2 regions of the Rhodoferax sp. P1_F3 genome follow, and region 1 is predicted to be linked to the other one. Evidence: predicted binding sites of a transcription regulator. Region 1 holds the regulator's gene; the other holds the start of a gene.

Region 1 (16,148 bases):
GCTGGCGCGGTGTCTCCACCAAGCGTACATCCAGCCGCGGTTTGTCCGCCAACACCGTGCCTATGCCGGTCAGGATGGCGCAAGATCGGGCACGCCAGGCGTGGCCATCGGCACGCGCTTCTGGGGAGGTGATCCACTGGCTGACACCATTGTCCAGCGCCGTGGTGCCATCCAATGACGCTGCCACCTTCATGCGCACCCAAGGTGTCTTGCGAATCATGCGGCTGAAGAAGCCGATGTTGAGTTCGCGCGAGGCTATCGCCAGCGGATCCGTGGGGTCCAGCACCTCCACTTCGACGCCCGCGGCGCGCAGCCGCGCAAAGCCCTGGCCGCTGACCAAGGGGTTGGGGTCCAGATTGGTAGCCACCACCTTTTTAATACCCGCTGCAATCAGCGCATCACAACAGGGGCCGGTGCGGCCGTGGTGGGAGCAGGGTTCGAGCGTGACGTAGGCAGTGGCGCCTACTACGGAGTGGCCTTGGGCGGCGGCATCCCGCAAAGCCATGATTTCGGCGTGGGGGCCACCAGCGCGTTGGGTGTGGCCTTGGCCCAAAATATTGCTCTCGTCTGAGATCAGGATACAGCCTACACAGGGGTTGGGAGAGCTTAGGCCAATGCCACTGCGGGCTTGAACAATTGCCCGAGTAAGCTGTCGAATGATAGTGTCAATATCCAAAACTCAATTCCAAAGTCAAAACGCATGGCACAGGAATATCTTTCACAGTTGCAGGTGCCATCACTGTATCCTTGAGCGAAAGCAACGCATATCGGATTTCAGTCGGAATACTCTCCTGATTCAAAAACTCAAGATGATCAATTGTTCCTACTTCTGAAACCCAAATCGTGTATTGAACTGTTAATCCTCTGAAATTTTTACCAGAAAGTACAGCCGTGTCTATTATCCAGTCTGTAATTGGTGCAGGCCTTGTGTCAACAATACTGCTGTCCAAATAACGTGAAGGAGTGTAGGACTCATTTTTTTGAGGGAAGAACGGCGTATTAACGCTGCTGCTCTTGGCTGACTTCACTGTTAGGTCTTTTTTATTTATTATAGGATTTTTTTTATTCGTGTGGTTTTTATCCTTTGTAAAAATAAAATTCAAATCCCTTGTGGAAGCATTTTTTGTATTTGGTTCATCCTTGAATGAAGGATTAATAAAATATACAAGAATACTATGAATTGAGCAAGAGATGAATATCGAGGCAATGAGTTCGCGTTTTTGCAAGTTATTTCAAGCAGTTAGATCCGGTAAGACTATTCGTAAGACTACCATTGTTTGATTTTGAATAGTTTCCACAACCGTCAGAACTCATGCTTCCTGTTCGAGTTGCTGTCACAGTGTAGGTTGATGTTGCTACTGCTAAGGAGATGTTGTAATAAGCCGAACCAGATCGCGGCACAGTCGAAAAAGTGCTACTGAAACCTGCGTTAGTGTTGGTGGTTGGCCCATCAGAATAACGGTTGTTCTCATTAAAGTAGCGTTCCAACCATCCCTCTGCTTTCAGAATTTCAGCACGAGCCTCCGCGCGCTTGCCTCTAGCTACATATTGTGTATAGCTAGGGTATGCAACACTTGCAAGAATTGCTACGATAGCCACAGTAATCATTAGCTCTATTAGAGAAAAACCAAAATGCCGTGCGTTTTTATTCATAAAGGTTAACGATTTCGTTGAATTTCTCGCCATGTAAGGCGACCATCTGTGCAAGCACCAAAACGCTGGCTAGCAACTACCCCACCGCCACCAAGTGCAGAGATTGTTCTGAACATGCATTGATTTGTACCCGAAGCTGCCCAAGGCTTTTCACAAGTGTTATCCACTGTGCAAACCACGCATTGAGAAGGGCTATTCGGGTTGCATGCACAGCTTGCACTGCCAGCCGTGCAAGCCAAATTGCCATCATCCCAAGGCATTTTACAAGTCATGGGGTTGGCGCACACCAAACATGCCCCACTAGCAGGGTTGCATACGCAGTTTGCCGTTCCCGCCGTGCAGGATGTTGTGCTGAGTACGGGAGGAGGCACTTTAAATACACCTCCTTTAGAGTATTCAAATGTATTTGAACTAGATTTTCCAGCCGCCGCATATCCATTTACCAAGGGTGCACTCGGCAACAGGTTAGGTATTGGTGTACCACTGATTGGATTTAGTCCGAAATCGTATGTTGTAGCATCGTAGCGACATCCATCCGACGTCGGCTCTGGTGCCAAAGATCGGACGTTGACACGGAACTCATCCTCTGCAATTGAATTGAATACAACCCCTTCAGAAGAGGCTGGTAGGTTCAAATACCAGCCTTTGCTAGTAGGATAGCTTACAGAGTTTAGAGAAACATACCGAACATCGCTTGATGTACTGATTGTTTGCTGAATGAGATTGTTTTTCCCTGTGGTAATGGTTCCCGTTAATCCCGGTTGATCATAAATCCCATACAAGGTCTGCGGGTAAACAAGGGTCATCGGGTAGTCGGTGGATTCAAGTGCTTTTCCGGTGGCAAAGAACAACTGATAGCCGCCTTGTGGATGAACAAATGGAACAATTGCCGTCGTGATCGGTTGTGCGACAGTGGCGCCGGTACTTGGCACCACCGCAGTTGCCTGGTACGTGGGCACACTGCCTGTTGTTGCAACTCCCCAATTCGCGGGGTCCGTATTCGTAACATCAAATTTCCAAACATTACCTTTCAAATCACCAGCGTAGATGTAGTCAATGATTCCGTCATTGTCTTTGTCAATAGCTGTTGGGGCCGCTAACCCGTTGTTTGGACCTTGTCCTGCCGTACCCGTTGCCAGTTTGATGTAGCGTGGTCCCGTAGTCGTATCCACTGGCCAGGTTGTGCTTTGTGGTGTAGCAGGACCATTTACAAACAGAATGAAAAGTGCAGCGTTGCCACTGCCACTGTTATAGCCATTACCATAAACAACAGCCCACTTTCCGTTGGCCATCTTTCCTACTTGATAAGGCTGCCCGTTGCCTCGTGTGTTCGTTCTGCCTGTGATATAGCCCATATCACTGTCTGCCGTCTCCGTGAATTCCCACTTCACTACAGCATTGGCATTAGTTGCATTTTCTGTCGTTACGGCTGCGGGGTTTGTCACGTCCAGTGCATAAACGCCACGCGCACCACGTCCAAACGAACCAAACAGGTATGTGCGCCAGTTGGGCGTTGTGGTGTCACTCAAATTAATGTCCGCGGCCATGACGCTTCCGTCTGCTGTCATGCGATTTGTTCCTGTATTCAAAGAAAAATCTTTTGCAGTAAGCGCCGACAATTTGGAATAAGGTGCAGTTGCAGAAATACCGTACATAGCTCTTGGGACATATGCGAATTGTTCCAGTCCCGTATCACCGTTGAAACCATGCACCATTCCGTCATTGGCCGCTACGAAGACATAATTGCGGCTAGCATAGCTTGAGCGAAAAGTCCCATATCCACCACCGTATTCAATATTTGTGTACCCCGCGGAAGGTGGTCCAACATACCATGGGGTGGAATTAATAATTGCACCTAATTTGGTCTTTGTTCTTTTACGCAGGCCGCCCGCAGTAGTTTCATTCGCTGCGCTTCCGCGTAACCATTCCAGCCTTGCTTGACCACGCACATCGGTGTCATAGGTATTCAGGTCAGGATTCAACTTTAAAGCATTTTGGTGCGAAGTTGATAAATTATTAAACCGAAAAGGTGTTGGGCCTGTATCTGTGAGCGTAAATATATTTCGGTTTGTGTCCCATCCAGTGCTATCGGATTGGACAGTGAGTTTTGTTCCCGCATCCCAATCTGCTGTACCAGAAATCAGTCCGTCGGCTAAGAAGCTATAACGAAGAAACTCACCGCTTGCATCAGAGTCATTGCCTGGGCTTGAGGCCTTAATACTGTGCGTACTGACATAAACATAGCCTCCCGCCGCGGTTCGAGAAGAAGTCGCCGCTGCTGGGGCTGCTCCTCCCGCTTTAAGAATTGTTGCAAAAATCTGTTCGAGTGATTTTTCAAGTTGTCCGGGATCTATAGCGTAGAAATAATTATCTGGAGTACCGTCTGCACCAGCATTTCCTTCCGTGTTTTTTGAATCCCATGCCGCAGCAGCCAAAGTTGTGCCGGCAATTGCACTTGCGCCGTCATAGGTTGTTGCAATGTCACGGTCAAAGCCGCCATATTTTGCGGCGTACCACATTGGTTCACGCAAAACATCGCCACTTGTTCCCGTCATCGTATATGTCGCCGTAGTTTTCGCGTTGTTCACATTGCAGTTGTTACAGCCTCCACTTGCATTCAAATTACCAGCAGGCGTGACGGTAATATTGGTAGGGTCATTGTAGGTAAAGTTCAAAATCCCAGAGTGGAAGTGCACGCCATCCTTCTGATCCGTGCCTGAAATTACATAGCCAAAACCTTGCGCGTTAACCGTAGCCTGTGCAATAGTTTGTGTTGATATGGAAATGGTAGGTGGAGTGACTGCCGTATTCACACTATATTCAAGTGTTCCCCAAACGTCTTGGTCATAGTCTCCCCCTTGTTCGGAGTCTTCCCATTGAATAACGTATTTGCCGGTTGTCGCCGTCTGTGAAACGATGCGAAAATCGACCAAAGTACCGCCACCAATACCCCCGCTGAGCTTCAATTGGTATGCAGGTTGAATAACTACATATTTTCCTGCTTGTCCAGGGACGCTTACTTTAATTCGCGGAGAGCCCGTCGCGAGTGCCACTCCATAGGTATCTACTTTAAAAGCACGCTTATTATTAGTGGGGATTGTGAAGTCAGTGCGAATGGGGCGAGTGTGCGCATGTAATGCAGCACCTGCAATTTTATACCCACCTGCGTAGGTGGGGGCTTCCGGGCAGATACCTGTGGCAGTAGCCAAGGTTGTCATGGACTTGTCATTACAAATTTCATTGTTGCTCGTATCCGTTATACCAACAGCCCACTTCTTATTGGTCGCATACAGTCCTTCTGCTCTGCCTACTCCGTTCGTCAGGTCATCAACTGTTTGGCCGCTAGGCAAACTAATATCACTCTGACCGGTCCACTGATCGTTGTCATATGAAGTTACGCTTGCATTAAAATTGACAATGCTGCTACGGCGACATAATTGATCACCAAAACTTGCGACGGTACTGGTTGCGAATGGATCGCTCCAAGTTGCAACAGTTAGCCCAATTGCCGCATCTTTACCACCTGTAGTATTGAAATCTGCGGTCGCAGATTTACCCGCCATGTATCGTAATGCTTCCAAGTACATTTCGCCCATGGGGTTTCCCCAGCTGGTGCATTTCCCTTCGACCAGTCCAATTTGCTGGTAACTACAATTATCTGCGCCGATATATGTGCCGTCGTTGTAGTCGTAACCATAAATGCGCAGCTTGTTCAGATTTTTGACAATTCCATCAATTAGCGTGAACTGGCCATCATCCAGATCAACTTCGTCAGTAAAGGTGGCAATGTTCTTGCGTAAAACACCGCCGGATATATTTTTATTGAAGCTTCCAGTTATTAGCCCAAATGCTGCTTCATTCTTTTCACCATATTTCTGAAGCAATCCTGCAGGTTTGTAGTTTCCTCTAGGGTAATACTTGCATTTTGCTTCTTCATCATCAGTAAAGCCTGTTGTGCCCGTCGCAGCATTGTCCAAGCCGGTCTTGCATACCTCGACGCGAACAGTGTAGGTGCCGGTCGTTGAGCCACTACCGAGGCCATTGGTATCGCGAGAAGGGTTGTTGGCAGAGGCATTTAATCCAGAGCTTGCAGAAATGTTTCCATTGCTAGCATTTTTTTCTTCACTCCAGTAGCATTGCCAGCGCTCATTCGAGTTCCACAATGCATAGTTGCCACCGGCCACCAATATTTGTGGGACGCCAATATTTTGATGGCTAAATTGGTCGTTTTTAGGGCTGCGATTGCAAATGCTTATTTCTGCAGTGGAGAACGGTGTAAGTCCTCTGACCGTTGCTGCCGTACTGCTAAAGTATTTGACAAAAGAGTGGGCATCTGTTGGCAAGTGAGCTCGCTCCAATACAGTCAGTGAAGTGCCACTCACAATACTGTCGTCTGTACTTCTATATCCACCATAAAGAATACGCCGCACTACATCCATGCGCGTCATCGTTGCCCAATTTAGGAAGTTTCCATGCCATTCATCTGTCCCGCCGCAGTAGGTTGGAGTTGTCGTACTGCTGCCATTCTCTTTTCGAGAGGGAATAAACCGATTGCTCGTAGTGTTATAGGTGTAGCACCGATGATTGTCAAAATATCCGTAATACCTATAGCTATGTAAATACTGTGTTTCTGGGGCTCCATCCCCATCAAGGTCAGAGTATTCATTATAAGCTTTATAGAATAATTGGTGGTCGCGCGACAAATTGAGCATTACCATTGGCGCTCCCTTTGTCTCTGAGAGGTATGGGGGGAGAGGAGTAAAGTTTACCGCTTGCGCTGGCAAACTCACCATTGAGCTGGCTGATGCAACACATAGCAATGCAGTAAAACGTTGCAGCGCATTCGCAATGGTATTAAAGAGTATTTTCATACAGGTTTTGCTTTCACAGATATCTGCAGGTATGCGCGAGTAGTGTCATTTGCCCCGAATCCAACAGCGGTGACGCGATATACGGCAAAGTCGCCTTGTTTAAAATATTCCAGCATATATTTTGGCTGGCGACTAACAACAGGAAGTGCTGTTGCACCGGTATAGGTCCCATATGCAACACTTTTTGTGTTGGACGCGTCCCAATTCGCAGCGACTTCCCAGACGGGAGTTGTTGTATTGGGAGTGCAAAGCCCAAGTGGGCAAGTCGTGTCAAAGCCATTGCCACGGTATATCGGGTCTGTCCTGCAAACTGGGGTGGCGCTGGAGCAAGGAGTGGTTCCGTCTGCGATGACGTTGAAAATGTCGTATTCTGCATCGCGTAACGCGGCTTCAGCGGCTTGGAATGCCAATGTACGATCTGCTTCATTTCCGGCAATGCGCGAGGAAAATGTTGAGCTTTGAATTGCCGTAATGGCGAGGCCACTCAAAATCATTAAAAAGATTAGAACCATGACCAAGGAGATTCCCTTGGAGTTTCTCTTCTTTAAAGAGAAAATATTATTTTTCATACAGAGCTCTTGTTACGTAGTCGAACTGTCGTTCGAAAAGCTCTGTAGATTTCCCCTGAGGTGCTTGTCAACGCATTCCCATAGCAGTCTGTATATGCGGTACCCGTATTATTGTTTGCAGGTTGAATAGATTTTGCGAGCACACATATATCGACTGCAAGAACGGTTGGCCATTGGGTTGCAGTCAAGGCTGACGCCGCATATCCCACTTGGGCTACGTCCGGGTCTGATGCAGAGGGGAGTTGGTATCGAAAGGCAATTTGTTCAATTCCAGGTATGAGCGGTTGCGTCTGGTATGTAGGGGTTACAGCGGCCAAAGGTGTTCGGTCGGACAAGCATGAAAGTTGTCCCATAGTGACAATTCCATTTGGAGTTTGCACCGTAGTACTTGCGACAAAAAAATACGATCGAATGGCATTTGAAACCCCTCCCATTGGTATAGAGGAAAGACCCAAGCAGTCATAGCCTTGATAAGTGGCACCGCTGCTGTTGTAGGCATCTGTCTCTGAATAAAGCGCAATGGATTCAGAGGGTAAACTTCCTGCTGCTGCCGTGGTTCTGCAGGCTATATCCGCAATTGTTGATGCTGTCGTTCCATTTACTAGTCCAAAGCTACAACCTAATATTTTGTTGTCAATTGGGCCCTGTGGTCGTGGCGAAGATGGGTCAATCATTACAAAACCTGCGGTCTGAATGTATTGTGCCAACAGATTGAGGGCAAACCGTCCGTTTTCTTCTATTTGCGTGGTCTCGGAAGATGTATTGTAGTTTTGTTTGGAATATAGATATATGGCTGATGCTGCTATTACTAGAATTAAACCGATCACTAGTGCAACCATCAATTCAATGAGAGTTACCCCTCGTTGACTTTTTTTTGTAAAATCCTTGATAAATTTTTTCATATCAAAGCTTCACAAAGTAATTTCTGCAACGTACCCCATTCGGCACAGAAGCCGCGGGAGGGCAACAGTTTCGCCAATCAATTCCAGTGGTTGTGGAAGTGCATGCCGTTGAACTTTGTGCGGCACCCGTAGTAGGGTTCACAAAGTCCTTATCAAAATACATTACGGTTATTGTGTATCCTGTCGAATTATTTCCATTAATTTGAGCCGCCCCACCTGGGAGGAGCTGTTGGGCTTTTCTGACAAAGATTGCAGTGTCATCTGCTGCAATTTGCGCCAAGCTACAAAATGCAGTTGCGCTATGGCAGTTGTTTAATGTAAATGTTGCGGTAGCACCCGTTGAGTAATTTGACGTATAGCTGTAATTGCCAATTTTCGCTGCTGATGGATTAGATCGAATCTTTTCCGTAATGTCATTTACTATTTCTGCAACTCGATGAGAGGACCATGCAGACTTTTGATAAGTAAGTGCATTTAATTGCAGTCCCGCAATTCCCAATAGTCCCAATGACATAATCAAAATGGAGATCAGCGCTTCGATAAGCGTTGCTCCAGCTTGAGTTGAATTTTTCCTCATATTGAAATCACTTAAAAATTGGTGCATGGATTTGTTGAATATGCGACGACTCGAACTCTGCCAGACCTACTAATACATAGTGAGCGACCATATTTCAGTTCATAGGCTGTATCAGCGTTATTGACTTCATAGATGTCAAATCCTTGAGCAATTTGTGAGAGCCCTGACGATTGAAAAGCAATAATGCCTGTTCCCCCTCTTCTGACAATTCTCGCTTGATCACCGGTTGTGTCGATAGCGGAAACAGTTTTTAAAAGAGTTTCCGTTGCACCGCGGTCGTTATTGCCATTACTGTCGATGAAGACCTGGATGTCATACTGACCCCAAAAGTTTGAGCTCGCACAGCTATTTCCAGAAGTGCTTTTGGGGCAAATAACGACAGGCTGATTTCTCACTATGGCCTCGCTACGAGCATAGTTAATTAGACCGACCATCGTGTTCACATTGGAACTAAGCCTGTTTGAGGCCACAAACCCTTTGAGACTGGGCACTGCAATCGCAAGCAAAACGCCGGCTACAGTCAGCGTGATCATCAACTCTATCAAGGTGAAGCCACTGCTTCCGTATCTACTATTGGGCATGCCTGCAGTGTAGGTTTCTGCATGCCAAAGATGTATACCGTTGGCGCATGGCAAGCGGCCATTTGTCGGGAGTTTACCGACTCACCTCATCCACCAAAGTCTTGAACTCATCAATGTCCTCGAAACTCCGGTAAACACTGGCAAAGCGAACATACGCCACTTTGTCGAGCTTCTTGAGTTCGCGCATGACGAGTTCGCCGATGCGGGTGGACTGGACTTCGCGCAGGCCCAGGTTGAGGAGTTTTTCTTCGATGCGTTCGATGGCGCTGTCGATTTGCTCGGTGCTCACCGGCCGTTTGCGCAGGGCCAGGTTCATGGAGGCGAGCAGTTTGGTGCGTTCAAACTCGATGCGGCGACCGTCCTTCTTGACGATGGCCGGGAAGTTGACGTCCGGGCGCTCATAGGTGGTGAAGCGCTTTTCGCACGATCCGCACTGGCGGCGGCGGCGGATGAAGTCCCCGTCTTCAGAAATCCGGGTCTCCACCACCTGGGTTTCCGAATGACTGCAGAACGGGCACTTCATGCCAACCCCGATACCGAGCGCCGCGCCGGGCCGCCCCAAGCAAGCGAGAGCCCCCTTGGGGGGCAGCGACGACGCGCAGCGCGGAGCGTGGGGGTCATTTGTAAACCGGGAAACGCGAGGTCAGCGCATGCACCTTGGCACGCACAGCCGCAATGTTGGCCTCGTCGCGTGGGTTGTCCAGCACATCGGCAATCAGGTTGGCCGTGGCGCGGGCTTCCTCGTCCTTAAAACCGCGGGTAGTCATGGCGGGGGTGCCGATGCGCACGCCGCTGGTGACCATGGGCTTTTCGGGGTCGTTGGGGATAGCGTTTTTATTGATGGTCATGTGGGCAGCGCCCAGCACGGCCTCGGCTTCCTTGCCGGTAATGCCCTTGGAGCGCAGGTCGACCAGCATCACGTGGCTGTCGGTGCCGCCGCTGACGATGCGCAGCCCGCGGGCGGTGAGTGTTTCCGCCACGATTTTGGCATTGCGGGCCACTTGCTGTTGGTAGGTCTTGAACTCGGGAGCCATTGCTTCTTTGAACGCAACTGCTTTGGCAGCGATTACGTGCATCAGTGGGCCACCTTGTAGGCCGGGGAAGATAGCGCTGTTGATGGCCTTTTCGTGCTCAGCCTTCATCAGAATGATGCCGCCACGGGGGCCGCGCAGGCTCTTGTGGGTGGTGGAGGTCACCACGTCGGCGTGGGGCACAGGGTTGGGGTACACGCCGGCAGCAATCAGGCCCGCGTAATGGGCCATGTCCACCATGAAGATGGCGCCAACATCCTTGGCCACTTTGGCGAAACGCTCAAAGTCGATAGCCAGGGAATAGGCCGAAGCGCCAGCGATGATCAGCTTGGGTTTGGTTTCATGGGCTTTACGCTCCATCGCGTCATAGTCGATGGCCTCGTTGGCGTCCAGGCCGTAGCTCACCACGTTGAACCACTTGCCGCTCATGTTCAGCGCCATGCCGTGGGTCAGGTGACCGCCTTCGGCCAGGCTCATGCCCATGATGGTGTCGCCAGGCTTCAGGAAAGCCAGGAAGACGGCTTCGTTGGCCGATGCGCCGCAATGGGGCTGCACGTTGGCGGCTTCGGCGCCAAAAATCTGTTTGATGCGGTCAATGGCCAGTTGCTCGGCCACGTCCACATGTTCGCAGCCACCGTAGTAGCGGCGGCCGGGGTAGCCTTCGGCGTATTTGTTGGTCAGTTGGCTGCCTTGGGCGGCCATGACGGCGGGGGAGGCGTAGTTTTCGCTGGCGATCAGCTCAATGTGGTGTTCCTGGCGTGCGTTCTCGGCCAAGATGGCAGCCCACAATTCGGGGTCGGCTTGTTCAACGAGGATGTTGCGGTCGTACATGGCAGTCCTAAAAGACAAAGGGCCTGTGGGTCTGAAAGACACAGGGCTGCCCAGGCGAACGGCTGAACACAATCCCGAAAAGGGTTGCGGCACGCTTCCCAGTGGTGTCCCACGTCAGCGCCGATGATCCGGCTGGATCAGGCGCCTATCGCCAGTTGCGTGCAGTGCGGAGTTTACCCGACTCGGCTCAGGAGTTGGCGAGGCTGGCTACGTTTTCCACGGTGGCGGGAGTCGCCGTAGAGGGCGCTTGCAGCTTGACGGGTACAGGCATGGGCGATGCCATGGGCACAGCGCGGCCAGAGGCGACCAATTGCAGGCGGGCATGTTCTGCCAATACCTTGGCACTGTAGCCGCCGTCTTCTTCCATGTTGCCTGCGCCGACATAGAACTTCAGGCCACCTTCCACGGAGCCGGCGCGGGCGATGCACTCTTGCAGCACCTTCACGCCCACGCGCAGGTTGGACACGGGATCAAAGGCGGCCATCTTGCCGCCGAAGTTCTCATACTTGTCGCTGTGGACCTTGGTCATGACCTGCATCAGGCCCTGAGCCCCCACGTGGCTTTGGGCGAACGGGTTGAAACCGGATTCAATGGCCATGACGGCCAGGATCAAGGTGGGGTCCATCTTGGTCCGCTGGCCGGTTTCATAGGCCTCGGCCACCAAAGCACTCAGGGGCTCGGGCGCAATGCCGTACTTGCGGCTGAGCCAGAAGGCCACGGCCGCCTGTTGCTTGGGCAAGCCTTGCGGGTTCGTCGCAGTGGCCCGGTCCACCGCTTCGGGCTCGGTGACCAGACCGGTCTCGACCACGTGGCGGTTTTGCAGCCAGCCCATGAGCTGAACTTCTCCGGCTTGGCGGATTTCGGGTTTTGCCGTCAGGGTGATAACGGCAAACATGACGGCCAAGCCCAGCAGGGCGAAGCCGTTGTGTGTGATTTCGAAGAAACCTTGGGCAATGTCTGTCGCAACGATGCGCAGGCCCTTGGTGAATTGTTGAGTCGCTGTCATAGCTCTTCCTTCTTAGGCGGGGGCCGGCACCTTGGCGCTGCTATTCAGCGGGGCGGTTCGACACCTCGTTTGGGTTGGTACGCTATCAATATCCTGCGGCGTCGTCTCGACATGTGCAGCGATTTGAATATGCCGGGTTCGGCAGCGGGGCGGGTTATCCCTAGTCAAAACTTGGAATGGGCGGATTCTAGGTGGCTTTTATATACATAGTCAACAATAATGAATTGATTCTTTATGCATTAAAAGATTTGAAGAGGGCCTTTTCAGGGTAAAAACCGTAACCAACGGGCAAATAGACTGGGTGCCTCAATCTTTCTAATCGGAGGCAGCAGATCCATTGAAAGATCGATTTGCATCCCACCGGGAGCATGACTAGAGTGGGGCGGTCTGCAGTTGCAGGCGAATTACCGGCAGTAGCCAGTCCGTGCTGAAGGCACCGTGATAAAGCGGCCCCGGTAACTTCAAAGGAGGCAATCTATTGCTTCTAGACCGCTTGGGACGCCATACTCCCTTGCGGCAACCCCTGATGGCATGGACCTGTGGTCAGCCATCGAGCCCGGCACCTGTCTGTGAAGACTGGTGTCGGGCTTTCTTGTTTTTGCGCAGTGTCTTCTGGGGGGAATCGCACAGTCCCTCTATATAGATAGAGCAGATGCTGTCGCTCTCCTGTAGACGCGTTCGTTCACTATGCTATTCATTTGATAGCTGCTTGCGCAATGAATACGGGGGCTAGGGTCTTATTTTCTTCAAAAATGAGGAGCCAGCAGAGGTCAGCTTGCCACACCACTTGCGGGGCATATCAAAAACATCGATAGGGGCTTCATTTCGCGGCGAAAATAGCCGGTTGCGCATTTGCATTCAACCTATTCCCGAGCCCACTGTGACGTCGCCCACCTCTGCCAAACACACCGATATTGCCCACCTAGATAGCCTGACCGGGGGCGCCTTCACTGCGGCCACATCGGGCGAGCGCGCATCCCGCATTCGGGAGTGGTTGTTGGGCAACCCAGCGGCCGAGCAGCTGTCTGAAGTGTTCAAGGAACTCAGCATCAAGGACAAGGGCGCTGCCAAGCTGGTGCGCGAAAAGCTCGACGAAGCCCGCCGCTCCAAGGGGCAAGAGGCCCTGGCCGCCGAGTGGGCCGCCCGCGCCCAGGCGCTGATCGACACGGCCAAGCTCAATATTGCTGATGCCTTGGCCTGGCAGCGCGATGCCGCCAAAGCCGGTGCCCCCCTGAGCAAAGAGCCGCTCGCCACCCTCAAAACCCAACTGGCCGAGCGCGTGCGCGGCATTGAAGACCTGCAGCACCAGGTGCAGGTGCAGCGCGAGGCCGCCGTCCTGCTGGCCCAGCGCATTGAAGTGCTGTCCACCAAACCCTGGGGCGATGCCCAGTCAGCGCTGGATGCCCTGCGCGCCGACGTGGAGCATTGGCAAACCCAGGCTACTGCGCTGGTGGCGCATGTTAGTTGGGCCAGTGTGGACCTGAAGTTCCCGCCGCTGCTGGACGCTTCCCGCGGCCAACTGTTGGTGGTGTGGGACGCATTCCAGGCTGCCTTGAACCTGGCTGTGGCTGCTGCAGCGGACGCCAGCGCGCCGCTGCCGCCCGTGCCCGTGTGGGCCGATGAGTTGCGCACCGCGCGCGGCGTGCCTGCTGAAGCACCGCCCAAGCAGGCCAAACCCAAGATTGATCCCGAAGTGCGTGCCCAAGCCAGTGCCGCAGTGCGTGCTGCGTTGAATACGCTGGAGCTGGAAGTGGCCGAAGGCCATGGCAAGGCCAGCGCCGGCGCGGCCAATGCGCTGCGCAATGCGCTCAAGGAATTTGGCAAAGTGATCGACGGCAAGCTGGAAAACCAGGCCCATGCCGCGCTGGCCGCCGCCGGTGAACTGGAAGGCTGGCAGCGTTGGCGCGCCGACCAGATCCGCGAGGAGCTGGTCACCAAGGCCGAAGGCCTGCTCAAGCGTCCCGAAGGCCAGGCCATTGGTGGCCGCAAGATGCAGGAAACCCTGCGTACCCTGCGCGACCAGTGGAAGCAAACCGACCAAGGCGGTGTGCCCAACCACGCGCTGTGGAAGCGCTTTGACGAAGCCTGCAACGAGGCCTACAAAGTGGTCGAGGGCTGGCTGGAGAAGGTGAAGGCCGAATCCGCCGAGCACAAAGCCCAGCGCCTGGCCCTGATTGCCGAGGTCAACGCCTGGGCCGAAGCCAACCGCACCGCGCTGGACGACGACTGGAAGGGCTTCAATCGCATCCTGCACCAGTTCGGCGACCGCTGGCGCGAAGGTGGCCATGTGGGCGAAAAGGTGTTTGCTGAGCTGCAACCCCTGTGGAAAGCCGCGATTGCCAACGCTGCGGCCCCGCTGGAAGCGCTGCAAGCCCAAAGCTTGGCCGCTCGCCACGCCATGATTGAGGAAGCCAAGGTGCTGGGCGACGCCCCGGTGCTGCGCATCGACGCCGTCAAGGCACTGCAGCAGCGCTGGCAAGCCCAGGCCCATGCAGTGCCAATTGACCGCCGCCAAGAGCAAAAGCTGTGGGACGCTTTCCGCAAGCCTATCGACGACGCGTTCAACCGCAAGACGACCGAGCGTGAAAAGGCAGAAACCGCTCTGGGCGCACGTGACCGCAGCGTGCTGGATGCTGCCAAGGCGCTGGAAGCCGCCAATGCTTCGGGTGACGCCCAGGCGATTCGCGCCGCCATGGCCGCGCTGGAAGCCGCTTTGCAAGGCCAGGCTCAGGCGCAAGCCGATGTGACAGCCGCCGGTGCACAAGAGCAGGCGGCCCAGTCTGCCGCTGCTGAGGCACCAAATATGCCTGTAGCCCTCGTGGAATCTGCGCAGGCTGCTCCTGAATCGATAGCGGATGCCGGTGCTGAAACTGATGCTGCACCCGAAGTTGCCGCAGAGGAAACCCCTGTGGCAGCCGTTGTACCCGCCAAACCGGCACCCAAACCCGTGGTCGCCGTGCGTGGCGATGACCGGCCTGGCATGAAAAAAGAAGCGCCTGCTGCGCCCGGTGGCCGTGGTGGCAAATTTGGCGACCGCAAGGACGCTGGTGCCGGTCGTGGTGGCCGTGATGGTGCCGCAGCCCCTTGGGGTGACCGTGGTCCGCGCCGCGACGACCGGGGTGACCGTGGGGACCGCAGCTACGCACCTGCTGCGCCACGCCTGGGCGACACGGCCTTCCGTGCCCAGCGTGATGCACTGGAACACGCCCAACTGGCCTTGAGGAAACTGGCCGCCCAAGCCCATGGCGAGGCGCTGACCCAGCTGCTGACCGCGTGGGAAAAGCGCGATGCCAGCCTGTTGCCGCCGGCCCAAGAGCTGGGCAACCGTGCCGCGGCCCAAAACCGCCCGGTGTGGGTGAAGGCCGTGGAGGGCGGCGCCAAGCCACAAGCGGCACAGTCGCTGCTGCGCCTGGAAATGGCCGCCGAAGTGCCCACGCCCGCCGAGCACCTGGATGCGCGCCGCGGCCTGCAGTTGCAGTTGCTGACCCGCCGCAACGACCCAGCCCCTGCCCAAACCTGGGGCCAGGACACCGCTGCGGTGTTGGCCGGTGAATTCAACGCCGCCGATGCCCGCCGTTTGCAGAATGCGTTGAAAGTGTTGCTCAAGCGCTAAGCGGCGTGGAACAATGGCGCTGCCAGCGAGGGAGGGCGTTTTGACCAAGGGGGAAACTGTGGACTCAGTGGACGACCTGCTGCGCAGGCTGGAGCAACTCAACGCCATCGGGACGGCCCTCTCTAAAGAGCGCGACATCACGCGCTTGCTGGAGAGCATCCTGGTCGCGGCCAAGACGATTACCCACGCGGACGGCGGCACGCTGTACCGCATGACCGATGACCAGCAGGCGCTGCGGTTTGAGATCTTGCGGACCGATTCCCTGCACATCGCCATGGGCGGAACCTCCGGCAACCCCATCAACTTCCCCAATCTGCCGCTGCGCGATGCGGAAGGCAAGCACAATGATTCACTGGTTGCCGCCTACGCGGCGCTGAACAACCAGACCGTCAACATCGCCGACGCCTATACCGAGGCCAATTTCGACTTCTCCGGCACTCGCCTGTTTGACGAACGCACCGGCTACCGCTCGCAGTCCTTCCTGGCCGTACCCATGAAGGACCATGAGGGTGAC
Region 2 (16,148 bases), on a different contig from region 1:
CGTCCACCAAGCGGGCCTGGTCCAGCAGGCGCTTGCCCTCGCGCTGCAGCAGGCGTTCGCGCTCATCCACCACCAGAGACACCAGGATCGCCCCCAGTAGCGCCAACAGCATGGTCGCCAGCGCCCACTGAATGCGGTGCTGGTGCCGGGTGGCATGGATCATTTGTTGCATGTCAGGCTCTTGTGGGGCGGTTTGGCGCCGAGTGTACGGGCAGACAGGCCTCATGGGCCGTCAGCCAAGCCCCCGTAGCACCACACACCGCGATCAGCCCCATGCCCACCAGCGACCAATGGTCTGGCACATGGGCAAACAAGAGCCATCCTCCCAGCATGGCAAAGCCGATCTGCGCATACATATAGGGCATGAGGGTGGCCGCCGGGGCGTGCTTAAAGGCCAGGATGAACAGAAAGTGCCCCACGGTGCCCATCACGCCCATCAACAACAAGCCGCCCCACAGCGCGGGTGCCGTGATCTCGGCCCACACCCATGGCAAGGCCAAAGCGGGCAAGATGGCGCCCACCCAGCCGGTGTAGAACTGCATGGTCATGGGGTCTTCGGTACGCGCCATGCGGCTGGTGAGCAGTTGAAAGCCGGCATTCGCCACCACCACGCCCACCGGGAACAGCAGGGCCCAGGTGAAATCCTGGCCACCCGGGCGCACGATGGTCAACGTGCCAATGAAGCCGCCAGTCACCAGCAGCTTGCGCAAAGGCGACACGGTTTCGCGCAGCATACGCGCCGCCAGTAGCGTGACGACCAGGGGCGTGACCAGCACGATGGCCGTGAACTCCCCCACCGGCATGTGCTTGAGGCTGAGAAAGGCCAGCAGGCTGGTGGTGAGCAGCAGCACACCTCGCGCCACATGCAACCCCAGGTGCCGGGTGTACAGCAGCGCTCGCCCGCGCTGGGGGTACACCGCCACGGTGGTGGCCACCGCCTGAAACAGGTAGCGAAACCCGATCGCCACCATCAGCGGAACGCCCAATGACACCCACTTAGTAGTCGTGTCCAGCACCGCAAAACAGGCCATGGCGAGCACGGCCAGGCCAATGCCGGCCAGCGTGTTGGGGCGTGCCGATCCGTTCAAAACGGCATCTTGGGCATGCCCTTCATGCCGCCCAGGCGCTTCATCATCTTCATCATGCCGCCGCCCTTCATCTTCTTCATCATGTCCTGCATCTGCTCAAACTCCTTGAGCATGCGATTGACTTCCTGCACATGCACGCCAGCGCCTGCGGCAATGCGGCGCTTGCGGGTGGCCTTGATGAGGTCGGGCTTGCGGCGCTCCAGCGGTGTCATGCTGTGGATGATGCCTTCCTTGCGCTTGATGTCGCGCTCCGCCTTGTCCATGTCGACCTGACCGGCCTTGGCCGCCATGGCAGCGGGCAGCTTGTCCATGAGGCTGGAGAGCCCGCCCATCTGCTTCATCTGCTGGATCTGGGACAGGAAATCGTTCAAATCGAACCCGCCACCGCTCTTGACCTTGTCGGCCAGCTTCTTCGCGGCTTCGATGTCCACGCCGGCGGTGACCTGCTCCACCAGCGCGACGATGTCGCCCATGCCGAGGATGCGGCCCGCATGGCGCTCGGCGTCAAACACCTCCAGACCGTCGAGCTTTTCGCTGGTACCGGCAAACTTGATGGGCGCGCCGGTGACCTGGCGCACCGACAGCGCCGCACCGCCACGCGAATCGCCATCGGTCTTGGTCAAGATGATGCCGGTCAGCGGCAGCGCTTCCTTGAAGGCCTTGGCGGTGTTCACCGCATCCTGGCCCTGCATGGCGTCCACCACGAACAGCGTCTCCACCGGATTCAGCGCGGCGTGCAGGTTTTTGATTTCCAGCATCAGCGCTTCGTCAATCGCCAGACGGCCTGCTGTATCGACCAGCAGCACGTCGAAGAAATGTTTTTTGGCGTAGTCCAGCGCCGCGCGGCCAATGTCCACGGGGTTCTGGTCCGGCGTGGACGGAAACCATTCGGCACCGGCCTGGGCCGTCACGGTCTTGAGCTGTTCAATGGCAGCGGGGCGGTACACGTCACCGGACACCGTCAGCACCTTCTTCTTGCGCTTTTCGATCAGGTGCTTGGCCAGTTTGGCCGTCGTCGTGGTTTTACCGGCGCCCTGCAAACCCGCCATCAGAATCACGGCGGGTGGCTGCGCGGCGAGGTTGATATCACTCACCCCCTCGCCCATGGTGGCCGCCAGCTCGCGGTTCACGATGCTGACCAGCACCTGGCCGGGTTGCAGCGACCCCAGCACTTCCTGGCCCAAGGCCTTGTCTTTCACGCGGGCAATGAAGTCACGGACCACCGGCAAGGCCACATCGGCCTCCAGCAGTGCCATGCGCACCTCGCGCAGCATGTCGGTCACATTGCTCTCGGTGATGCGGCCTTGGCCGCGCAGGTCTTTGACGAGGCGGGAGAGTTTGTCGGTGAGGGCGGAAGCCATAAGACGTATTCCGGCTGGCGGAACCTGTGGTGAAGGCCAGCCGGGGGCTGGCAGGGAGCAAAACGCTAAACTGTGGACATGATTTTAGCCAGTGCGTCCCCCACCAGCCTGACCCTGTCGGTTTTGGCAGCCAGCGCCTATGCCTGGCCAGCGCTGCGCGCGCGCATCCTGTCCGCCCAGACCGCCCGTGCCTGGGTGGCGGTGGCCTGGTTGCTGCACGGTGCCGCCTTGGCCTGGAGCCTGTTCGGTGAAAGCCCGCACTTTGGCTTTGCACCGGCGCTGTCGGTCACGGCCTGGCTGGTAGCCGCGGTCTACGGCGTAGAAAGCCAGGTGTTCCCACAACTGGAAACCCGCTGGGCACTGGCGGCCGTGGGCTCGGCGGCCGTGCTGCTGGCCTGCATATTCCCTGGTGCCAGCCTGGTCGCCACTGCATCGGTGTGGCTGCCGGTGCATCTGGCGTTTGGCGTGGCCTGCTACGGCCTGTTCGGCACCGCGGTGGTCCACGCCTGGTTCATGACGCGGGCCGAAGCCCGCATCCGCCAGGCGGCTGACCCCCACAGCGGGCTGCCACTGCTGACGCTGGAACGCCTGACCTACCGCCTGGTCGGCGCAGGCTTTGTCCTGCTGACCATCACACTGGCTGTAGGTTACTGGTTTGGCGATGTGGTGTATGGCGCCACCCATGCATGGCACTGGGACCACAAGACCGTGTTCTCGCTGCTGTCGTGGATCACCTTTGCCGTGCTGCTGGTCGGGCGTGCGCAATTCGGCTGGCGCGGCAAGCGTGCCGTGGGTGTGCTGTACGCAGGCTCGGTGTTGCTGTTTCTGGCCTATGTGGGCTCGCGCTTTGTGATGGAAATCATTCTCGGGCGGGTCGCGTGAAATACCTGCTCGTTTTCCTGGTCGTCTTTGTGGTGGCCTGGCGTTGGCGCAGTGCACGGGATGGGCAGCACCAAAGCCGCGTTCAGCAAAAAGCCGCGCGGCTGTCGCAACCCACCGCCATGGTGGCCTGCCTCCGCTGCAGCGTGCACCTGCCTGAGCACGATGCCGTGCAAGGCGCACACGGTAGCTACTGCAGCGCGGCCCACCGCGCCGCCGCCGAAAGCTGATGCCCACCGCCCACCCCGAACACTCCTGGTTTGGCCCCGCCCTGGAAGTAGGGCCGCCCCAGGAGGGGCACGACGACACCCAGGAATTCGCCCGCTTGTGGCAGGGGTTCATGACGGCACGCCTGACGCTAGGCGTGGTATTACTGGTGCTGCAAAGCGTGTTGTACGCCAGTGGCAACGCCCACAGCAAGGCCTTGGTGGGGGTAAGCGTTGCCTACTTCATCGGCACGTTGGTGGCTCGGGTGTTTGCGCGACCACGCCCCCTGGGACAGGCTTTCAACCGCGCCTGGGGCGTGCTAATCGGGCTGGACGTGCTCGCTTTTTCTGCCATGCAGCTGCTGCAGGGCAACACCCTTAACTACACCCCCTTGTTCGCGCTGCCGATTCTGCTGGCCTCGGTGCTGGGGTCGTTGCGTCTGGCGCTGGGCACTGCGGCCGGTGTCACCATGCTGCTACTGGGCGCCACGCTGTGGACGTATTTGTCCAGCCCGGCCGATGCCACGCCCTACCTGGTGCAAGCCGCCCTCAGCGGTGCGGGCTACTTTGTGATTGCGCTGCTGGCGCACCAGCTGTCGTCGCGGCTGGTCAGCGCGGGCAAGCGCGCACGCCTGAGCCAGCTGGCGGCCAATGTGCAGCGGCAAGTGAACGAACTAGTGATTGAAGCACTGCCCGATGGCGTGATGATTGTGGACAACGCGGGCAATGTGCGCGCAGCCAACCCCGCCGCCCGCACATTGCTGGGCACGCCCGTGGCCCTGCGCGCCAACACCTTTGACCTCAAGGGCGAACCCGCTTGGCACGCCCTGCTGCAGCTCACACGCCTGAGCATGGGCACCGGACGCGGCCAGCAGGCCGAAATCACCATTCGCCATGAGGGCGCCGGACCACGCCGCGTGTTGGCACGCACACGGCTGGCAGCGCCCCAGGGCATTGGCCATGAAAGTCTGTGTGTGCTGTTTCTGCAAGACCAGCGCGAGCAGGAGGCCCGCTTGCGCACTGAAAAACTGGCCAGCATGGGCCGCCTGTCCACGGCCGTGGCGCATGAAATTCGCAATCCGCTGGCCGCCATTGCCCAGGCCAACGCACTCTTGGACGAGGACATCACCGACCCGCGGCAGAAGAAACTCACGGCCATGGTGGGCCAGAACGCCAAGCGTCTGGAGAAAATTGTGGACGACATTCTGAATGTCTCCCGCATCCGCGGCTCCGGCCCGCTATTGCAACCGGGCGCCGTTTTGCTCAATGAATTGGTGCACCGTATCGCAACCGACTGGGCCACCCAAAATGGCCTGGGTGCGCTTCTGCAGATTCGACTGACCGAACACGCTGCTTGGGTGCGTTTTGATGCCGACCACCTGCGACAAGTCCTAATCAACCTGCTGGACAACGCGCGCCGCTACGCCAGCAAACATGTGGGCAGCATCCAGGTGCTGACTGTGGTGCAGGCACAAGCCAGCAGCGTGTCTGTGTGGAGCGACGGCGCGCCCATGGACCAGTCCGTGCAGCGCCACTTGTTCGAGCCCTTCTTTTCTTCCGAGAGCCGTTCCAGTGGACTGGGCCTGTACATCTGCCGGGAACTCTGCGAACGCCACGGTGCGTCACTCAGCTACCAGCGCAGCCCGCAAGACCTGGAAGGCGTCACCACAGAAGGCAATGAATTCGTGGTCGCACTGGCCCTTCCCGAGTCCTCGGCGCCGCAGGACAATACCGATACACCATGGCAAACCACCCTGTACTGAGCGACGCCCGCATTCTCGTCATCGACGATGAGCCGGATTTGCGCACCCTGTATGAACTCACCCTGCTGCGCGAAGGCTACCGCGTGGAAACCGCGGGCACCGTGCAGGACGCCAAGGACCAGCTGGCCCAGCAGCGCTTCGATGCCGTGATCACCGACATGCGTCTGCCTGATGGGCTGGGCACCGACATCCTGAGTCAATTGCGTGCCGAGCAGCGTACCGAGCGCTGCATTGTCATCACCGCCTACGGCTCGGCGGAGAACGCGGTGGAATCCCTCAAGGCTGGGGCGTTTGACTACCTGACCAAGCCGGTGGACCTGAAACAGTTTCGCAGTGCGGTAGCCAATGCGCTACAGGGCGTCTCGTCCAATGCACCCTCAGCAACAGGAGCCAAACCCACTGCAACCAAAATCTGCAACACTGCCTTGCACCCATCAGGCCTCGCTACACTGGACCGTCTGGCCGGCACTTCGGCCACCATGCAAAGTGTGAAAGAGCGCATTGTCAAAGTAGCGCGCAGCATGGCGCCGGTACTGGTACGCGGTGAATCGGGCACCGGCAAGGAGCTGGTGGCCAGAGCCGTGCATGCCAACAGCCACCGTTCCACGGGTCCGTGGGTCGCTGTCAACTGCAGCGCCATTCCCGAGAACCTGATGGAGGCCGAGTTTTTTGGCGCCCGCAAAGGTGCGTACACCGGGGCTATGCAGGACCGCAGCGGTTTTTTCCAGGCGGCACACGGTGGCACCCTGTTTCTGGACGAGATTGGTGATCTGCCTCTGGCCATGCAATCCAAGCTGCTGCGTGCCATCCAGGAGCGTAATGTGCGCCCCCTGGGCTCGCACCAGGAGGAGGCCGTGGATGTGCGCATCGTCAGCGCCACCCACAAGGATCTGAGCGCCGAAGTCCAGGCGGGGCGCTTTCGCCAGGATTTGTTTTACCGCCTGAATGTCATCGACATTTATATCCCACCGCTGCGAGAGCGCTGCGAGGATTTGCCGGCCCTGTGTGGCGCCTTGTTGTCGCGCATCGCGCAGGAGTCCGGCTCGGCCGTTGCACAGCTGTCACCCCATGCCATGGATCAGCTTGCACAACTTCCCCTGCAGGGGAATGTCCGCGAACTGGAAAACCTGCTGCACCGCGCGGTGGCGCTCTCCGACGGCACCGTGCTGGAGCTGGACTCCCACCCTCTTGCCACAAGCCCGATCCCGTTACGCACAGATGATGCACCGGCCACGTCAAAGCAGGCACTGCAAGCGGTTGCGCCCATCCATCCTGTCGCCGCGACCGTAGAGATCCCCGACGACCTGCAAGGCCATCTGGATAAGCAAGAACGTGAAATCCTGGTGCGTACTCTCAAAGAGACGCGCTACAACCGCACAGTGGCAGCGCAGCGGCTGGGCATCAGCCTGCGCCAGATCCGCTATCGCATGGCACGCCTTCAGATCGACGTGCCCCATGCTTCGGATGAAGCACCTGATGCCTGAGCCACACGCGTCAATCTGGCAGAACGGCTGGTACCGTTTTGCGCACCGACAGGAGTCACCGAACTTCGGCCCACGCCCGGCCGCCGCCCAGGTAGATTTGATCGTGCTGCACTCCATCAGCCTGCCACCGGGCCAGTACGGCACCGGCCAAGTGCAACGCCTGTTCACCAACACGCTGGACTGGAATGCACACCCATACTTCAAAAGCATTGAAGGGATGCAGGTTTCTGCCCACTTTTTTGTGCAGCGCAACGGAGATATCTGGCAGTTTGTGAGCTGTGACGCCCGTGCTTGGCACGCCGGCGTTTCCCACTACCGCGGCAAAGACAACTGCAACGACGACTCCATTGGTATTGAGCTGGAAGGACTGGAAGGGCACACCTTCGAGTCGGCTCAATACGAGGCCTTGCAGGCCTTGTGCCCTGCCATTGCCCAACACTACCCAATCCAATACATCGCGGGGCACGAACACATCGCACCAGGACGCAAAGCCGACCCGGGACCGGGCTTTGAATGGACACGGCTGCACAAAAGCCTAGGGCTTCCAACCTCAAGCTTTCCGGCCGACACCAACAGTTTGGTAACAAAATAAAAATATTTCGGTGCTGTTTGGTGTCCCCGCAAAGTACGCGGCCGTACACACCAAAGCGGCGCACACAGCAGCCATGCGCCTCGTAAGGGCAAATGCCCCCAGGAGGCGCGTCAAATGGCGCTGTAGATCCGAAAAAGCCCATCTAGCAAGGGCTTGCGATTGTGGCCCTGCAGCCCCCCTGCAAACTGCCGTAGCCGCACCACCACACAAGCACGCGGTACACTACCGGTAGTGGCTTGTCACCACCCCAGACCCCAGATATAGTGTGCGCTGGTGAAGACGCACACTGACGAATTCGACCCCTACAGCGCCAGCCGGCGGGTCACCAGACGCACATAAAAACACTGATTTAGACGAGGAAATCATGCAATCCATTTCTACCGTAACCTCCACCCCCACAGCCACTCTGCTGACCGCGCACAGCACGGCCGCCGCAGAAGGTGGCGCGGTCAACACCTTGGCCCATTACCAGATCATTCGCCGCAATGGCGCCGTGGTTCCGTTCGAGCCCAACAAAATCGCCGTTGCTCTGATGAAGGCCTTTCTGGCCGTGCACGGCACCCAGGGTGCGGCCTCGGCCAGCGTGCGCGAAACCGTGGACGGTTTGACCCAGCAAGTGATCCGCGCGCTGATGCGCTCGCGTCCCGGAGGCGGCACCTTCCCGATTGAAGACGTGCAAGACCAGGTGGAACTGGGCCTGATGCGCGGCGGCCACCACGAAATCGCCCGCGCCTATGTGCTGTACCGCGAACGCCGCACCCAGGAGCGCGCCAAGCAAGTCGCGCAGGCAAAACCTGCCGCACCGGTCATCCATGTACTGGAAGCCGGTCAGCGTGTGGCGCTGGACCTGGACCGCCTCCAGTCCCGCATTGAAACCGCATGCTCGGGTTTGGGCGCAGATGTCAAAGCCGACCCCATCGTGGCCGAAACCATGCGCAACCTGTACGACGGCGTGCCCATGGACGAGGTGTACAAGGCCTCCATCCTGGCGGCCCGTACCCTGATTGAAAAAGACCCGGACTACACCTACGCCACAGCGCGCCTGTTGTTCCACACGATTTCCCGTGAGGTGCTGGGACGCGACGTAGCCCAGGCCGACATGCAAGAGGCCTATGCCGATTACTTCCCAGGTTTTATCAAGCGCGGTGTGGACGCCGAGTTGCTGGACGAGAAGCTGCTGCAGTTTGACCTGAAGCGCCTGGGCGCCGCCGTCAAGGCCAGCCGCGACCTGCAATTTGATTACCTCGGCCTGCAGACGCTGTATGACCGCTACTTCCTGCACGAAGGCAAAACCCGCATCGAACTGCCCCAGGCCTTCTTCATGCGCGTGGCCATGGGCCTGTCGCTGGGCGAGATTGACCGCGAAGCCCGTGCCATCCAGTTCTACGAAGTGCTGTCCAGCTTCGACTTCATGTCCAGCACGCCCACGTTGTTCAACAGCGGTACGCTGCGCTCGCAGCTGTCCAGCTGCTACCTGACCACCGTGCCAGATGACCTGGACGGCATCTACGAGTCCATCAAGGAAAACGCCCTGCTGTCCAAATTTGCGGGCGGCCTGGGTAACGACTGGACCCGCGTGCGCGCACTGGGCTCCCACATCAAGGGCACCAACGGCGAATCCCAAGGCGTGGTTCCTTTCCTCAAGGTGGTGAACGACACCGCCGTGGCCGTGAACCAAGGCGGAAAGCGCAAGGGCGCGGTGTGCACTTACCTGGAAACCTGGCACCTGGACATCGAAGAGTTTCTGGAGCTGCGCAAGAACACCGGCGACGACCGCCGCCGTACGCACGACATGAACACGGCCAACTGGATCCCCGATCTGTTCATGCGCCGTGTGATGGAGAAAGGCAGCTGGACCCTGTTCTCGCCCTCCAACGTACCCGACCTGCACGACCTGTTTGGCGCCGACTTCGAAAAAGCCTATGTGGCCTACGAAGCCAAGGCCGCACGCGGCGAGATCAAGCCTTCGCGCACCGTCGAGGCCGCCGACCTGTGGCGCAAGATGCTCACCATGTTGTTTGAAACCGGCCATCCCTGGATCACGTTCAAGGACGCCTGCAACGTGCGCTCGCCCCAGCAGCACGCTGGTGTGGTGCACTCTTCTAACCTGTGCACCGAGATCACGCTCAATACCTCGGACACCGAAACCGCGGTCTGCAACCTGGGCTCGGTGAACCTGCGCCAGCATTTGAAAGACGGCGAGAACGGCAAGACTTTAGACCACGACAAGCTCAAGCGCACCATCTCCACGGCCATGCGCATGCTGGACAACGTGATCGACATCAACTACTACGCGGTCAAGAAGGCACGTGATTCGAACATGCGCCACCGCCCCGTAGGCCTGGGCGTCATGGCCTTCCAGGACAGCCTGTACGCGCTGCGCATTCCTTACGCCAGCGACGCTGCCGTGCAGTTTGCCGACGAATCCATGGAAGCCATCAGCTACTACGCCTACTGGGCTTCCACAGAGTTGGCCCGCGAGCGCGGCCAGTACTCCAGCTTTAAGGGTTCGCTGTGGGACAAGGGCATCCTGCCACCCGACACCCTGGACATGCTGGCCCAAGCCCGTGGCGGCTATGTGGAAGTGGACCGCTCCTCCACCCTGGACTGGGATGCTCTTCGCAAGAAGATCGCTGCCGACGGCATGCGCAACTCCAACTGTGTGGCCATCGCCCCCACCGCCACCATCTCCAACATCATTGGTGTGGACGCCTCCATCGAACCCTGCTTCGGCAACCTGTCGGTGAAGTCCAACCTGTCGGGCGAGTTCACCGTCATCAACAGCTACCTGGTGCGCGACCTCAAGGCCTTGGGCCTGTGGGATGACGTGATGGTGATGGACCTGAAACACTTCGATGGTTCGCTGAGCCCCATCGACCGCGTACCCCAAGAGATCAAACAACTCTACGCCACCGCCTTTGAAGTGGAAACCCGTTGGTTGGTGGAAGCGGCAGCACGTCGCCAGAAATGGATTGACCAGGCGCAATCGCTGAACATCTACATGGCAGGCGCATCGGGCAAGAAGCTCGACGAGACCTACAAGCTGGCCTGGTTGCGTGGTCTTAAGACCACCTACTACCTCCGCACCATGTCCGCCACCCACGCGGAGAAATCCACTGTGACGGCAGGCCGCATGAACGCAGTGTCCTCGGGCAACGATGCGCAAGGCTCCACCAAAATGTCCAGCGCCTTGGAGGCAGCTGCCGCTGCAGCACACGCACAGATGGAACTGACCAGCAATGCGGCGACCGACATCAAGTTCTGCGGCGTGGATGACCCCACCTGCGAGTCCTGCCAGTAAAAAGAGAGGCGCATCGCAACTGACATTGCGATGCTACAGAGCAACACAAATGGGCAGTGAAATGCATGACTACTTTTCATTTCATTTCGCTGCTCTCATAATCCGCTGATTGGAATCATCTATGTTGACCTGGGACGAAGAAGTCAAGCCCACACCGCCGAGCAACTTTGCGCGCAACCCGTCTGAACAGCTGTCGGTTGCGCAGGCAGCAGTCACCCCTGCTTCCGTCCCCACTCCAGCGGCCGTGGCGGCCGTCATGCAGACCGGGACCCCACGCCGCATCCGCGCCGATGACAAGCGCATCATCAACGGCCAGACCGATGTGAACCAACTGGTTCCCTTCAAATACAAATGGGCCTGGGAAAAATACTTGGCCAGTTGCGCCAACCACTGGATGCCGCAAGAAGTCAACATGACGCGCGACATCGCTCTGTGGAAAGACCCTAACGGCCTGACCGAAGACGAACGCCGTATCGTCAAGCGCAACCTCGGCTTCTTTGTGACCGCCGACTCGCTGGCTGCCAACAACATCGTGCTGGGCACCTACCGCCACATCACAGCACCCGAATGCCGCCAGTTCCTGCTGCGCCAGGCCTTTGAAGAGGCCATCCACACCCACGCTTACCAGTACATCGTGGAATCACTGGGCCTGGACGAGAGCGAGATCTTCAACGCCTACAACGAAGTCCAGTCAATTCGCGACAAGGACGAGTTCCTGATTCCGTTCATCGCGGCCATCATGGATCCGAACTTCCACACGGGCACGGCCGAGACCGACCAGACGCTGCTCAAGTCGCTCATCGTGTTTGCCTGCCTGATGGAAGGCTTGTTCTTCTACGTGGGCTTCACGCAGATCTTGGCCTTGGGTCGCCAGAACAAAATGACGGGCGCTGCCGAGCAGTACCAGTACATCCTGCGCGACGAGTCCATGCACTGCAACTTTGGCATCGACCTGATCAATCAGCTCAAGCTGGAAAACCCCCACCTGTGGACGCCCGAGTTCAAGGCGGAGATCAAGGCCCTGTTCGAGAAAGCCGTGGAACTGGAATATCGCTACGCCGAAGACACCATGCCACGCGGCGTGCTAGGCATGAACGCATCGATGTTCAAAGGCTATTTGCGCTACATCGCCAACCGCCGTGCCACCCAGATTGGTTTGGAGCCCTTGTTCCCGAACGAGGAAAACCCGTTCCCCTGGATGAGCGAAATGATTGACTTGAAGAAGGAACGCAACTTCTTCGAAACCCGCGTGATCGAGTACCAATCGGGCGGCGCCCTGTCTTGGGATTGAAACGCTAACTATGTTTTCTAGAACTTCACGCCTCCAGCATCGCAGCACAGACTGCGGACTGGGTGCGTGTCACCGCGTTCATGTTGCTGGGACTGCGCCCAACAATATGAATCGCTTCTTGCACCCAACTGGCAAGAAGTGCTCTTTGTAAATTGATCAAGGAGAAAATCATGGCAACTGCAAAAAAACCGGCCGCAAAAAAGGCCGCTCCCGCGAAGAAAGCTGCACCCGCTAAGAAAGTAGCAGCAAAGAAGGCAGCTCCTGCTAAGAAAGCCGCTCCCGCTAAAAAGGTAGCAGCAAAGAAGGCAGCTCCTGCTAAGAAAGCCGCTCCCGCCAAAAAGGTAGCAGCGAAGAAGGCAGCTCCTGCTAAGAAAGCCGCTCCCGCCAAAAAGGTAGCAGCGAAGAAGGCAGCTCCTGCCAAGAAAGCCGCTCCCGCCAAAAAGGTAGCAGCGAAGAAGGCAGCTCCTGCCAAGAAAGCAGCAGCGAAAAAGGCTCCAGCAAAGAAAGCCGCTGTTGCCAAGAAGCCTGCAGCGAAGAAGCCCGTAGCCAAAAAAGCAGCGAAGAAGCCCGCTGCGAAGAAAGCCGCGAAAGCACCCGCTGCCAAAGCTGCCCCTGCGGCCCCTGCTGCGCAAACTACGCTGAATCCGCAAGCGGCCTGGCCGTTTCCGACTTCCAGCAAGCCCTGAGCGTTTACGCGATAGGCTCCAAAGCCCGACACCGCAAGGTCTCGGGCTTTTTTACGTCTGGCCTTCGGCCTAGATCTTCAGGGGTAGAACGCCAGCAGGCGATAACCAGAAATGCGCTCGGTGCTGCCACTGGTTTTCACGCTGATGGGCAATGATGCAGATACTTCAGCTCCCGCCTCCAGCGTGTCCTTTTTGAAACCCAGCTCAGAAGGCTGCAGCACGCGCCTAATCACGGCCTGGTCCTGCATGTCCGTCAAGGTGAGCTCCAGTGAAGGCATGGCCAGCGAGGTGGCTGCGGTGCTCTTGAGCGCAAAGTTCAGACGATATACATCCGAACGCACCTTGGTGAACGCCGAGCTGTCGATCACCACCGCGTCGATCTGACGCAACGGCATCACCTGACAAGCCATCCACTCGCACAAGGCCACCAGCGCGTCGCGGCTGGCGGGTTCGGTAGCCACAATGCGGTCACGTTCGTGCACCACCACCTGCAACCCTAGGGCGCCGACCAGCAATACGCTTAGCAGCAACAACCCAACGCGCACACTGGTGCGCTGCCAGACGCTGGTACGACCTGCATGGCGCATGAAGGACAACTTGGGAGCGTCCGTAATGTCTACCGTTTTGACACCGGCCTGCACATAGCGCGGCTCGGTTTGGTCTGAACTTTTGGAAGAGGGCTTCACCTCCACGGTTTGTGCTGAGGCCTTGTCATGCGCAAACTCACCAGGGCGATGGTCCAGCAGCGAATCAACGGCGGGGGACATAGCGTCAAAGTCAATGGATTCGACCTCGCCTTCGCGCATCACTTCCGACATCTCGCGCACCACCGAGTCAAATGACTCAGATACTGGAGGGGCGTCGCCAGACGAGGGAGGAGCCTCCTGAGAAGCAAAACGCAATGAGGAAGCCCAGTCCTGATCGGCCTCTACGGCCTCGCTGGTCGCTTCCGCCATGGCCGAGCTAACAGAAGGCTCTTCCGCAGGAGGGGCCTCAGCAGCGACCTCCACATCTTTGACCATATTGGCATTCGCGTCGAACACCTCATCGCACTGGCCACAGCGCACCCAACCGTCCGAAATGCGCAACTGGTCTGGCACGACCTTGAACATCGTGGCGCAGGCTGGGCATTGGGTAATCAGGCTCATCGCGTCACATTGTAGGGCCCGCACCCTCCCGTTTTAGAGCGTGGCGGTCATCAAAATCCAGCCATCTTCGTGGTCTGCCACAGACAGCTTGCAGTACGGCGCATAGGCAGCCTTCAACTCGTCTTCCTGGCGCGCCAAAATACCGGCCAACACCAGGTGCCCGCCGGGCTGCACATGCGAACACAACAGCGGGGCCAACACTTTCAGTGGCGTAGCCAGGATGTTGGCCAGCACCAGGTCATGGACGCCCGTGGCCAGCTCCGGCAAACCGGCCTGCAGGCGCACGTTGTTGGCTTCGGCGTTCAAATCCGTAGACTGCACCGCCGCATCATCAATGTCCACCGCCACCACCTGTTGCGCGCCAAACTTGGCGGTGCCGATGGCCAAAATGCCGGAGCCACACCCGTAGTCCAGCACGCGGGCTTGACCTGGATGCTTGGCAATCCAGCGCAAGCACATACGAGTAGTGGGGTGGGTACCCGTGCCAAACGCAAGGCCGGGATCCAAACGGATGACCTGTTTGGCCTGCTCGGGCGGCTCGTGCCAGGTGGGGACAATCCAGAACTCAGGGGTAATCTCGACAGGGGCGAATTGCGACTGGGTCAACCGCACCCAATCCTGGTCCGCTACCGCGGCAACGCCCAACACCTGGCAACCGTCAAAAAAGTCCTGTGCCAGCAGCAGCCGTGCGGCATCGTCGGCCAGCGCCTGATCGGCAAACAGCGCGATCACACGGGAACGCTGCCAACCATCTTTGGGGGGCGGCATGCCGGGCTCGCCAAATAGGGCCTGCTCAGCATCCGTCTGGGCGTCCGCGTCTTCCACGCTCACGCTCAAGGCGTCCAAGGCGTCCAGCGCATCGCTCAGGCTTTCGACCCGATCTTCGGGACACATCAAACGCAATTCAAACATGCCAACCCTTAGCGTTTGTGCTGTTCCAGCCAGTGTTCCAGGTAGTGGATGTTGGTACCACCATCCATGAACTTGGCATCCACCATCAACTCGCGGTGCAGCGGGATATTGGTGTTGATACCTTCCACCACGGTCTCGGCCAGGGCCGTGCGCATGCGGGCCATGGCCTGCTCGCGGGTGTCGCCGTGCACAATGATTTTGCCCACCATGGAGTCGTAGTTGGGCGGCACAAAGTAGTTGGTGTAGACATGCGAGTCCACCCGCACGCCGGGGCCACCGGGTGCGTGCCACATGGTCACTCGGCCTGGAGAAGGCGTGAACTTGTAGGGGTCTTCGGCGTTTACACGGCACTCAATCGCGTGCCCGCGGACTTCGATCTGGCGCTGGGTAAACGGCAGCTTTTCGCCGGCGGCCACCATGATCTGGGTCTTGACGATGTCAATGCCCGTCACCATCTCGGTCACCGGATGCTCCACCTGCACGCGGGTGTTCATCTCAATGAAGTAAAACTCGCCGTCCTCGTACAGGAATTCGAATGTGCCGGCGCCGCGGTAGCCGATCTTCTTGCAGGCAGCAACGCAGCGCTCACCAATGCGTTCGATCAGTTTGCGGTTGATACCGGGCGCGGGGGATTCTTCCAGCACCTTCTGGTGGCGACGTTGCATGGAACAATCGCGCTCGCCCAGGTAGACCGCATTCTTGTGCTTGTCCGCCAGGATCTGGATTTCAATGTGGCGCGGGTTCTGGAGAAACTTCTCCATATAGACCGCCGGGTTGCCAAACGCAGCACCGGCTTCGGCCTTGGTCATGGCCACGGCATTCACCAGGGCGGCCTCGGTGTGGACCACGCGCATACCGCGACCACCGCCGCCACCGGCGGCCTTGATGATCACGGGGTAGCCCACGGCCTTGGCCATGCGGCGGATTTGCACGGGATCGTCGGGCAGCTCGCCCTCCGAGCCTGGCACGCAAGGCACGCCAGCACGGATCATGGCCTGCTTGGCCGATACCTTGTCACCCATGATGCGGATGGACTCGGGCGTGGGACCAATGAACTGGAAGCCGCTTTTTTCCACGCGCTCAGCGAAGTCTGCGTTTTCGCTCAAAAAGCCATAGCCGGGGTGGATCGCCTCAGCATCCGTCACCTCGGCGGCCGAGATGATGGCCGGCATATTGAGGTAGCTCTGTGCGGAAGGTGCGGGCCCAATGCATACGGCTTCTTCGGCCAGCTTGACGTACTTGGCTTCGCGGTCCGCCTCGGAATAGACCATGACGGCCTTGATCCCCAGCTCGCGGCACGCGCGCTGGATCCGCAAGGCAATCTCGCCACGGTTGGCGACCAGGATTTTCTTGAACATGGATGCGTGTGCTTATTCGATGATGAACAAAGGCTGGCCGTATTCGACCGCTTGCCCGTTGTCACACAGGAGTTGGGTC

What was found. Region 1 encodes NrdR, which represses ribonucleotide reductase genes. Its sites were predicted from a motif close to CACNANATNTNGTG; they were not measured.
Region 2: the regulator NrdR is predicted to act here: its motif matches at 7,626-7,639, upstream of AC1DZ5_RS15525 (ribonucleoside-diphosphate reductase subunit alpha).

The regions. Positions count from the first base shown of each region.
Region 1 covers NZ_JBFUBO010000006.1:324,969-341,116, forward strand. The annotation lists gene ribD (bifunctional diaminohydroxyphosphoribosylaminopyrimidine deaminase/5-amino-6-(5-phosphoribosylamino)uracil reductase RibD) at 1-661, opposite strand, end outside; gene AC1DZ5_RS12355 (hypothetical protein) at 666-1,226, opposite strand; gene AC1DZ5_RS12360 (type IV pilin protein) at 1,228-1,653, opposite strand; gene AC1DZ5_RS12365 (pilus assembly protein) at 1,659-6,524, opposite strand; gene AC1DZ5_RS12370 (pilus assembly PilX family protein) at 6,521-7,093, opposite strand; gene AC1DZ5_RS12375 (PilW family protein) at 7,090-7,995, opposite strand; gene pilV (type IV pilus modification protein PilV) at 7,997-8,599, opposite strand; gene AC1DZ5_RS12385 (GspH/FimT family pseudopilin) at 8,584-9,153, opposite strand; gene nrdR (transcriptional regulator NrdR) at 9,227-9,676, opposite strand; gene glyA (serine hydroxymethyltransferase) at 9,771-11,015, opposite strand; ZMP/ZTP riboswitch at 11,057-11,184, opposite strand; gene AC1DZ5_RS12400 (lytic transglycosylase domain-containing protein) at 11,203-12,021, opposite strand; gene AC1DZ5_RS12405 (DUF349 domain-containing protein) at 12,902-15,634, shown strand; gene AC1DZ5_RS12410 (HD domain-containing phosphohydrolase) at 15,693-16,148, shown strand, end outside.
Region 2 covers NZ_JBFUBO010000009.1:75,868-92,015, reverse strand. The annotation lists gene AC1DZ5_RS15565 (PDC sensor domain-containing protein) at 1-172, opposite strand, end outside; gene AC1DZ5_RS15560 (DMT family transporter) at 174-1,088, opposite strand; gene ffh (signal recognition particle protein) at 1,085-2,449, opposite strand; gene AC1DZ5_RS15550 (cytochrome C assembly family protein) at 2,528-3,331, shown strand; gene AC1DZ5_RS15545 (PP0621 family protein) at 3,328-3,558, shown strand; gene AC1DZ5_RS15540 (sensor histidine kinase) at 3,558-5,297, shown strand; gene AC1DZ5_RS15535 (sigma-54-dependent transcriptional regulator) at 5,276-6,781, shown strand; gene ampD (1,6-anhydro-N-acetylmuramyl-L-alanine amidase AmpD) at 6,774-7,373, shown strand; gene AC1DZ5_RS15525 (ribonucleoside-diphosphate reductase subunit alpha) at 7,738-10,674, shown strand; gene AC1DZ5_RS15520 (ribonucleotide-diphosphate reductase subunit beta) at 10,796-11,965, shown strand; gene AC1DZ5_RS15515 (histone H1-like DNA-binding protein) at 12,136-12,651, shown strand; gene AC1DZ5_RS15510 (zinc-ribbon and DUF3426 domain-containing protein) at 12,729-13,799, opposite strand; gene prmA (50S ribosomal protein L11 methyltransferase) at 13,833-14,711, opposite strand; gene accC (acetyl-CoA carboxylase biotin carboxylase subunit) at 14,720-16,069, opposite strand; gene accB (acetyl-CoA carboxylase biotin carboxyl carrier protein) at 16,082-16,148, opposite strand, start outside.